Regions from separate parts of the Kitasatospora sp. NPDC087314 genome, predicted to be linked through region 3. Evidence: riboswitches for the same ligand, from Rfam matches in the RefSeq annotation. Region 3 holds a riboswitch; each other region holds the start of a gene.
The links. Region 3 has a riboswitch for cyclic di-AMP ahead of ACIO5E_RS04855 (hypothetical protein). Riboswitches for the same ligand answer to the same signal wherever they lie in the genome.
Positions count from the first base shown of each region.

Region 1 (3,066 bases), on a different contig from region 3:
AGCGGGCCGACCAGCTCCGCAAGCAGGCCGACCAGCTGCAGGACCAGGTGGCCCGCAGCCAGGACCAGATGACCCGGCTCCAGACCGGCCTGGCCGGTGTGGCGGGCGAGCAGTACCGCACCGGCGGGATCGACCCGTCCGTCCAGCTGATGCTCTCCTCCGACCCGTCCGGTTACCTGGAGAAGGCCTCCACCGTCCAGCAGGCCAGCACCAGTGAGACCGAGGCGCTCAAGGGTCTGCTGGACCAGCAGCGCCGGCTGGACCAGGAGAAGGCCGAGGCCGCCGCCGTCCTGGCCTCACTCGACTCCACCACCAAGGACCTGAACCAGGCCAAGTCGGACGTCAACCAGAAGCTCAAGGCAGCTCAGGACCTGCTGAACTCGCTCAGCGCCTCGGACCGCGCCGCGCTGCGCGCCCAGCAGACGCAGGACGACCGGGCCTCGCGCGGCAGCGAGCGCACCGACCTCGGCAGCCTCCCGCAGGCCGGTGGCTACGCGGGCGTGGCCGTCGCCAAGGCGATGAGCAAGCAGGGCTCGCCGTACGTGTGGGGCGCCACCGGCTCGACCACCTTCGACTGCTCGGGCCTGATGGTCTGGGCGTACGGCCAGGCCGGCATCTCGCTGCCGCGCACCTCGCAGGAGCAGGGCAACGTCGGCACCCGGGTCACGCTGGACCAGGCCCAGCCGGGCGACCTGGTCATCTACGGCCCCGACCGGCACCACGTCGCGATGTACATCGGCAACGGCATGGTGGTGCACGCGCCGCACACCGGCGACGTGGTGAAGGTGATGAAGGCCGACGCGATGCCGATCAACACGATCCGCCGGGTCTGACGGCCCGACACGCCCGCCGGCCCCGTCCGGGCCTGTGATCCGCGCCACCCTCCGACCGGGGGGTGGCGTTCGGTTTTGCCCGCCGGGCGACCACATCGTGAAAGCCGATCAGCTTTGCGTGTGGCGGTGATCACCATCTGTCATATTCACAGAAGAACTTTGGTCTTCTTCCGTCTTTTTTCTGACAAGGATTTGAACGGATCACGGTTCAGTTACTAGGGTCATGCTTCGAACCACCGCACTGTCGATCGCCCAGCCGGGGTGGCGGCGGTGGTTTCCGTCGAGTTCGCGACGCAGCGGGGCGGGCCGAGTGCCTGCCCGACGGGGAGCCCAGCAGTCGGGGGCGCTGTCGAGCGGAGCCGGGGAACCACGTTCCTCCGGGGTGAATCGGCGCCAGGTCGGCCGGTGGAACGGCCGTGAGGCGTCGTAGGGCATGCTTCCGGCCCGAACCCGTCAGCTCACCCGGTAGGCGGCCGTAGGAAGAAGGAGTCCGCCTTCGTGGCGTCCCATCGTCGTCCCAAGCCCGCCGGCCGCGCCCGGGTGTCGATCCTGACCGGTGTCGCCGCCGCAGCCGTCGCGCTGTCCGCGCAGTCCGGCGCTCACGCCGACCCGCAGCCGACCAAGGACCAGGTCAAGGAGCAGGTCGACCAGCTCAACGAGCAGGCCGAACAGGCGTCGGAGAAGTACAACGCCGCGCAGGAGAAGCAGCAGGAGCTGCAGAAGCAGGTCACCGGCCTGCAGGACCAGGTGGCGCGGCAGCAGGCGCAGGTGACCGACCTGCAGGGCGGCCTGGCCGAGATCGCCGGCGAGCAGTACCGCAACGGCGGTATATCCCAGACCGTCCAGCTGATGTTCTCCGCCAGCCCGGACAACTTCCTGAGCCAGGCCGACACCCTGAACCAGGCCGGTGGCACCCAGAAGGGCCAGCTCAAGCAGCTCCAGGACGAGCAGCGCAAGCTCGACCAGGTGCGCTCCGAGGCCCAGGGCAAGCTCGCCGAGATGGAGACCACCACTCAGCAGCTGAAGTCGGCCAAGGACGAGGTCCAGGGCAAGCTCAAGGCCGCGCAGGACCTCCTCAACACCCTGACCGAGCAGGAGCGCCAGGCGCTGCGCGCGGCCGAGGAGAAGGCCGCCGCCGAGGCCAAAGCCAAGGCCGACGCCGCCGCGAAGGCCGCTCAGCAGGCCGCCGCTCAGCAGGCCGCCGCCCAGCAGGGCGCCGACCGCTCCTCCCGCGACAGCAGCCGCACCGACCCGAGCGCCCAGGTGTCCGCGCCGGCCCCCAAGCCGACCGCCGGCAGCTCGCGCGGTGCCGCCGCGCTGTCCATCGCCGCCTCCAAGATCGGCAGCCCGTACGTGTACGGCGCCTCCGGTCCGGGCTCCTTCGACTGCTCCGGCCTGATGGTGTGGGCGTTCAACCAGGTCGACGTGTCGCTGCCGCGCACCTCGCAGGAGCAGGCCCACGCCGGCACCCGGATCGGTACGGACCTCTCCCAGGCCCAGCCCGGCGACCTGCTGATCTTCTTCGGCGACGCCCACCACGTGGGGATCTACGCCGGCAACGGCCAGGTGCTGCACGCCCCCAAGCCGGGCGCGTCGGTGCGCTACGAGGCGGTCTCCAACATGCCGCTGACCTCCATCGTGCGGGTCTGATCCCCGCTCAGGTCCTGACGGGCCCGGCCTTCCACCACGGAAGGCCGGGCCTGCGGCTTTTCCGGCGACTCGGGCTGGTGTCCGATTACTGGTCAAATATTCGAGTTGGGAGGGGTTTGGACTCGGTTGCCCGGACTCGCTAACGTCTGCCACCGGACTCCCGCTTCGAGGGCCGCCCCTTTGGTGCGGCGGCGGGGCCGCACCGCAGGATTGGAGCCGCTGCCGCCATGCCCGTGCACCGCCGTTCCCAACTGCTCGCCCGTGCGCTGGTGCTGACCGCGGCCGCCGCCGCCGCCCTCGGCGTGACGGCGGGCGGCAGCGCCCAGGCGGCCCCCGGCACGCCGGACACGCCCACCCACAAGGACGTCAGGGCGCAGGTGGAGCAGCTCTACGACGAGGCCGAGCAGGCGTCGGAGAAGTACAACGCCGCGCAGGACGCCCAGCAGCGCCTCCAGGGCGAGACCACCGTCCTGCAGGGCGAGGTCGCCGCCGCCCAGGACCAGCTCAACCAGCTGCGCGGCGACCTCGCCACCGTGGCCGGCGCCGAGTACCGCGGGGGCGGTATGGCCCAGACCGTCCAGCT
Region 1 is NZ_JBIUYE010000001.1:450,353-453,418, forward strand. It holds gene ACIO5E_RS02050 (NlpC/P60 family protein) at 1-833, shown strand, start outside; cyclic di-AMP (ydaO/yuaA leader) riboswitch at 1,168-1,321, shown strand; gene ACIO5E_RS02055 (NlpC/P60 family protein) at 1,332-2,483, shown strand; gene ACIO5E_RS02060 (NlpC/P60 family protein) at 2,711-3,066, shown strand, end outside.
Region 1: another riboswitch for cyclic di-AMP. It lies ahead of ACIO5E_RS02055 (NlpC/P60 family protein); the one in region 3 lies ahead of ACIO5E_RS04855 (hypothetical protein).

Region 2 (3,066 bases), on a different contig from region 3:
GCCTACGCCTGGTTGCGCGAGCACGCCCCGGTGCACCGGACGACGCTGCCGAGCGGGGTGGAGGCCTGGCTGGTGACCCGTTACGCGGACGCGCGGCAGGCGCTGGCGGACGGCCGGCTGTCGAAGAACCCGGCGCACCACAGCGAGCAGGCTCACCGCACCGGCCGGGTGGGCATTCCGGGCGAACGCCAGGCGGACTTGATGACGCATCTGCTGAACATCGACCCGCCGGACCACACCCGGCTGCGCCGACTGGTGTCGAAGGCGTTCACCCCGCGCCGGGTGGCGGAGTTCGAGCCGCGGGTGCAGCAGCTCACGGACCGGCTGATCGACGGCTTCGCGCAGCGCGGTTCGGCGGACCTGATCCACGAGTTCGCCTTCCCGCTCCCCATCTACGCGATCTGCGACATGCTGGGAGTGCCGGCCGAGGACCAGGACGACTTCCGCGACTGGGCGGGGATGATGATCCGGCACGGCGGCGGCCAACGCGGCGGTGTGGGGCGAGCGGTGAAGCGGATGCGGGCGTACCTGCTGGAGCTGATCCACCGCAAGCGGGCGGATCCGGGGGAGGACCTGATCTCGGGCCTGATCCGGGCGAGCGACCACGGCGAGCACCTGACCGAGAACGAGGCCGCGGCGATGGCCTTCATCCTGCTGTTCGCGGGGTTCGAGACGACGGTGAACCTGATCGGCAACGGCACCTACGCGCTGCTGCGCAACCCGGGGCAGCGGGCGCTGCTGCAGGAGTCGGTGGCGCGTGGCGAGACGGCGCTGCTGGAGACCGGGATCGAGGAACTCCTGCGCTACGACGGGCCGGTGGAGCTGGCGACGTGGCGCTTCGCGACGCGGCCGCTGTCGATCGGCGGGGTGGACATCCCGGTGGGCGATCCGGTGCTGGTGGTGCTGGCCGCGGCGGACCGCGATCCGGCCAGGTTCGCGGACGAGAACATCCTTGACCTGGCCCGGAGGGACAACCCGCACCTGGGTTTCGGCCACGGGATCCATTACTGCATCGGCGCCCCGCTGGCCCGGCTGGAGGGTCGGAGTGCGCTGGCCACGCTGCTTTCCCGGTTGCCGGATCTGCGGCTTGCGGAAAGCCCGGAGAATCTGCGCTGGCGGGGTGGCCTGATCATGCGTGGGCTGCGGGAACTCCCGGTCGAATTCAGCCCGGAGAGCAGGTCGCCGCACGCGCCCGTCCCTCCCGTCGACGCTCCGACACGCTGACGAGGCGTCGCCGGACGGCCTCCACGGGCAGTCTGAACCGTCATCAATCCGGACATACGACCCCCTTTGGTAGGCGACCGAACACGTGCCGTAATTTCTGTGTGATATCGGTGATATGAGCTTGTGATTGGTCTGAGGATCTGTCTACTCTCCCTGGAGTTCGCAGCTGCGGACCCCGTGCGCGGAACGCCGAATCCTGCCCGCCGCGTCACGGGAAACCGACCAGACCCTGGGCAGGGGCGGGGGAACCAGGTTTGTTGCCGTTCCCCAACGGCTTGGGGTGAAGCCGCCCGAGCGGAATCGTTTCCGCTTTCGGCGGCCGGGCCACCTCCCGGTCCGAACCCGACAGCTCACCTCGCAGGCGTGCGGAGAGGGACCTCTTCATGCTGTTCGTTGGAACTGGCCGTCACCGTCGTCGCACCCAGGCCGAGAAGGCCATCGCCGTCGCCGGTGTGGCCGGCGTCGGACTCGCGATGCCGATCCTCACCGCCACCGGCGCCTCCGCCGCCCCGGCCTCCGCCTGGGACTCCGTCGCCCAGTGCGAGAGCGGCGGCAACTGGAGCATCAACACCGGCAACGGCTTCTACGGCGGCCTGCAGTTCACCTCCAGCACCTGGAAGGCGTACGGCGGCACCTCCTACGCGCCGCAGGCCAACCAGGCCAGCAAGGGGCAGCAGATCTCGGTCGCCGAGAAGGTGCTGGCCTCGCAGGGGCCGGGCGCCTGGCCGGTCTGCTCGCAGAAGGCCGGTCTGAGCAAGGGCGGCGCCCCGGCGTCCGTTGACACCTCCTCGGACGCCAAGCCCGCCAAGCAGCCCGCCGCCAAGCCGGTCCAGCAGGAGCAGGCCCCGAAGCCGGTGCAGCAGGCCGCCCCGAAGCCGGCCGCCCAGCAGCCGGCGCAGCCGCAGGCCCAGGGCTTCTCCGGCAAGGCCGGCTGGGACGCCGACGCGAAGGTGTACCGGTACCAGAACAACGGTGCCTGGTACTGGACCAGCCACCAGAGCGTCTACCAGCAGTACGCGGGCCAGGCCGCCGCCCAGCCGCAGTCCGCGCCACGGGCCGCGCAGCCCGTCCAGCCGGTCCAGCGCGTCCAGCCCATCCTGCCCGCGCAGTCCGCCCCGGCCGCGCAGACCGGCCACGACTACACCGTCCGGTCCGGCGACACGCTGTCGAGCATCGCCACCGCCCAGGGCGTGTCCGGCGGTTGGCAGTCGGTGTACGACGGCAACCGCGGCACCGTCGGCGGGGACCCGAACCTGATCATGCCCGGCCAGGTGCTGCACCTCGGCTGATCCTGCGAGGCCCGGCGAAGGAAGGGGGACGGGCTTCGTCCCCCTTCCTTCGCATTCGCCCGTTTCGATCGGGCAGTCAGGTGAACTACCGGTGGGTAGTCGGGCCACACGCTGAGACGGGACCGAGGCCAACGTGGCCCCGGCGGCCAGGGCGGTTAGGCTCTGGTCGTAACGACTTCGCAATCGTCCCGCCGGCAGCACCAATCGTCGGCCGGACCCTGCTTCCGCAAGGAGATGCCTCGTGCCGTCCATCGATGTCGTCGTAGCCCGTGAGATCCTCGACTCGCGTGGCAACCCCACGGTCGAGGTCGAGGTCGGCCTCGACGACGGCAGCACCGGTCGTGCCGCTGTCCCGTCGGGTGCCTCCACCGGCGCCTTCGAGGCGCTTGAGCTGCGCGACGGTGACAAGAACCGCTACTTCGGCAAGGGCGTGGAGAAGGCCGTCCTGGCCGTCATCGAGCAGATCGGCCCGGAGCTGGTCGGCTACGACGCCACCGAGCAGCGCCTGATCGACCAGGCCATGCTCGACCTGGACGCCACCCCGGACAAGTCC
Region 2 is NZ_JBIUYE010000030.1:27,931-30,996, forward strand. It holds gene ACIO5E_RS38865 (cytochrome P450) at 1-1,224, shown strand, start outside; cyclic di-AMP (ydaO/yuaA leader) riboswitch at 1,435-1,602, shown strand; gene ACIO5E_RS38870 (transglycosylase family protein) at 1,608-2,513, shown strand; gene eno (phosphopyruvate hydratase) at 2,755-3,066, shown strand, end outside.
Region 2: another riboswitch for cyclic di-AMP. It lies ahead of ACIO5E_RS38870 (transglycosylase family protein); the one in region 3 lies ahead of ACIO5E_RS04855 (hypothetical protein).

Region 3 (3,066 bases):
GGCACCGGCGAGCCCTACTCCGGCCGCTTCCTGCTGTACTCCGCGACCGGCTGGGACACCGGCGGCCGCCAGACCCCCGTCCTGCTGGTCCACGGCGCCAACGACAACGCCGACCGCGCCTGGGCGAACCCGGCCGAGAGCGGCACCTGCGGTGCCTCCGCCTGCCCGTCCACCGGCCTGGCCCAGTACCTCGCCGGCACCGGCCACCGGGTGTTCGCCATCGGCTTCGCCCACAAACAGGGCGACAACCTGCTCCAGGCGCAGACCGTCGGCGACGCCGTCGCGCTGATCCAGGCCCGGCTCGGGGTCTCCCAGGTGGACGTGGTGGCGTGGAGCAAGGGCGAGGTCGCCGCCCGGGCGTACGTGTCCTCGGTGCGCCCGTCGTGGGGGAGGGCGTACGCGGGCGACGTGCGCCGCCTGATCACCCTAGGCGGGCCGAACGGCGGGCTCGACTACGTGTACGCGCACGGCTGGTCCTTCGACCTGGCCGCCTGGCCGGCCTGCGGCGGCACCGCCAACGCGCCGTCCCCGCACCTGTACATGACCTGCTACGGCACGTACACCGCGCAGCCCTGCCTCGGCGTGTTGCCCACCGGCGGCTACGACTGCTACCCGGGACAGCGTCAGCTGCTCGCCCGCTGGGACGGCCGGTACGGGGTGGACGGTACCTCCCAGGACTGGTGGACCACCTACTACGGCGGCCAGGGCTTCTACACCTCCGGCCAGGGCATCCAGGCGGCGATCGACGCCGGGTCGCTGATCGCGCCGCTGCAGCAGGCCGGAGTGCCGGCGTCGGTGCGCACCTACCTGCTCGCGGGCGGGTCGGCCGACATCCCGGGCGTGCTCAACGAGAACCGGGGGCCCAGCGACGGCATCGTGTTCACCGCGAGCGCCCTGGACACCACCGGTGTCGCGACGATCGGCGGCACCCGGCTGCTCGCCGGTCTCAACCACCTGGAACTCGCCTGGGCGCCGGAGGCCGAGAGCCAGGTCGACGGCTGGCTCGACTGATCCCTTGATCGACCCCAACTGATCCACCACACAGCGTCGTTGATCGACACCACTGTGAGCTGTGCGACAACCGGCCCGGCCGGGTTGTCCGTTCACGGACGGTTTGCCTAGCCTGCAACGGTCGTCCGCTCTCGCGGACTCCACCGCCGGGACGCCGAGTCCTGTCCACCCGCCGGTCGGCAATCGAGCACCACGGCGGACGGGAGCGGGGGAACCAAGGTCAGCGCCCGGCCCGTACGCTCCCGCGTGCGGGCCGTGGCTAGGGGTGAAGCCGCTTCCACCGGCGGCCGGGCCACCTCGGCCCGAATCCGACAGCTCACCTCGCAGGCGTCGCAGAGGACACTCCCATGCACCAGCCTGCCCGTCGCCGCGCGCCGCGTCACGCCCGTCCCTCCCACCGGGGCCGCAGCGCCGCCCTCGCCGCCACCGGAGCGTTCGCCATCACCGGCGCCGGACTGTTCGGCCTGCCGGCCGTCGCCGGTGCCCAGGCCGCCGCCGCTCCGACCGTCACCCAGGATCGGCTGGCCCCGGCGACCATGGTCGCGAACAAGGCCACCACCGCCTCGCTGACCCTGCGCTCCTCGGCCTGCTTCACCGCGAAGACCGTCGGCGTGGGCGTCCGAGACGCGTCCGGCGCCAACCTCGACTTCCCCGGCAACGCCTCCAACGCGCGGATCTGCCCGAGCGGCCTGAACTTCACCAGCGGCGCGCGCACCCTGCCGGCCGGGACGTACACCCGGTTCGGCTTCTGGCAGGACCTCGGCGGGGCCTGGCACAACCTGCCCTCGCAGCAGCTCGTGGTATCCGACGCCCCGGCGCCGACCCCGACCCCGGCCCCGACCCCGGCCCCGGCCCCGGTTCCGACTGCGACCGCCACCCCGAAGCCGACCTCAACTCCGACCCCGGCTCCGACCGCGACCGCGACCGCCACCCCGAAGCCGACCTCAACTCCGACCCCGGCTCCGACCCCGACTGTGACCGCCACCCCGAAGCCGACCCCGACCCCGACCCCGGCTCCGACCGCGACCGCTACTCCGACCCCGAAGCCCTCCCCGACGAGCAGCCCGAGCGCCACGGCCAGTCCGTCGCCGAGCACCCCGGGCTCCCCGGTCGCCGGCAAGTCGCTGACCTGGTCCGACGAGTTCAACGGCCCGATCAGCTGGGGTTCGCGCTGGGTCGGCGACAAGACCAGCTCGTACAAGTACGGCAACCACAACCCGGACGACAACAAGCTCGACTGGCTGAACAAGAACAACGTCAGCGTCGCGAACGGGGTCGCCACCTTCACCGCCGCGCCGAGCGGCAGCACGTTGGAGAACGGCAAGCAGGCCTGGAACACCGGCTTCCTGACCACCGAGGGCTCCAGCGAGGGCTTCCAGGTCAAGACCGGCGACTACGCCGAGACCCGGGTCAAGCTGCCGTCCGGCTCCGGCGCCTGGCCGGCCCTCTGGACCTGGAAGAACGGCAACGGGGAGGTCGACTCCTTCGAGTACCACCCCGACAACCCGAACCTGCTGGAGCTGACCAACCACGTCAACCCCGGCAACCCCAAGTACTACGCCGATGCGAGCGCGATCGCGAAGGACCAGTGGGTGACCATCGGGACGTACTACGGTGCCACCTCGGTGGACTGGTACGTCAACGGCGTCAAGGTCTTCTCGGACGGCAAGGGCGTCGGCGCCAACTGGTCGGCGTACCTGATCCTCAACCTGTCGGTCGGCGCGGGGCAGTACCACCCCGCGCCGCAGGGGACCGCCCCGATCACCTTCGCCGCCGACTACGTCCGCGTGTACCGGTAACCACCGCGTACCGGTGACCGCCGGCCGGGCCCGGTCAGGAACCGGCAGCCGTCTCGACCACCGTGAGGTCGAACGGCTGCCGGTTGTTGCCCTTGCTCCGATCGTCCGGGCTGTGCACCGCGACCGCGCCGCCACCGAGCCGGCCGACCGGCAGGCCCGGGTCCAGCCGGACCGGCACGAGCGCGGTCGCGGTGCGCAGCGGGGGCAGTCCGGGCCCGAAGACGCACCGCACCTCGCGGCCATCCCGCAGCACCTC
Region 3 is NZ_JBIUYE010000002.1:225,044-228,109, reverse strand. It holds gene ACIO5E_RS04860 (esterase/lipase family protein) at 1-1,011, shown strand, start outside; cyclic di-AMP (ydaO/yuaA leader) riboswitch at 1,190-1,356, shown strand; gene ACIO5E_RS04855 (hypothetical protein) at 1,359-2,810, shown strand; gene ACIO5E_RS04850 (hypothetical protein) at 2,845-3,066, opposite strand, start outside.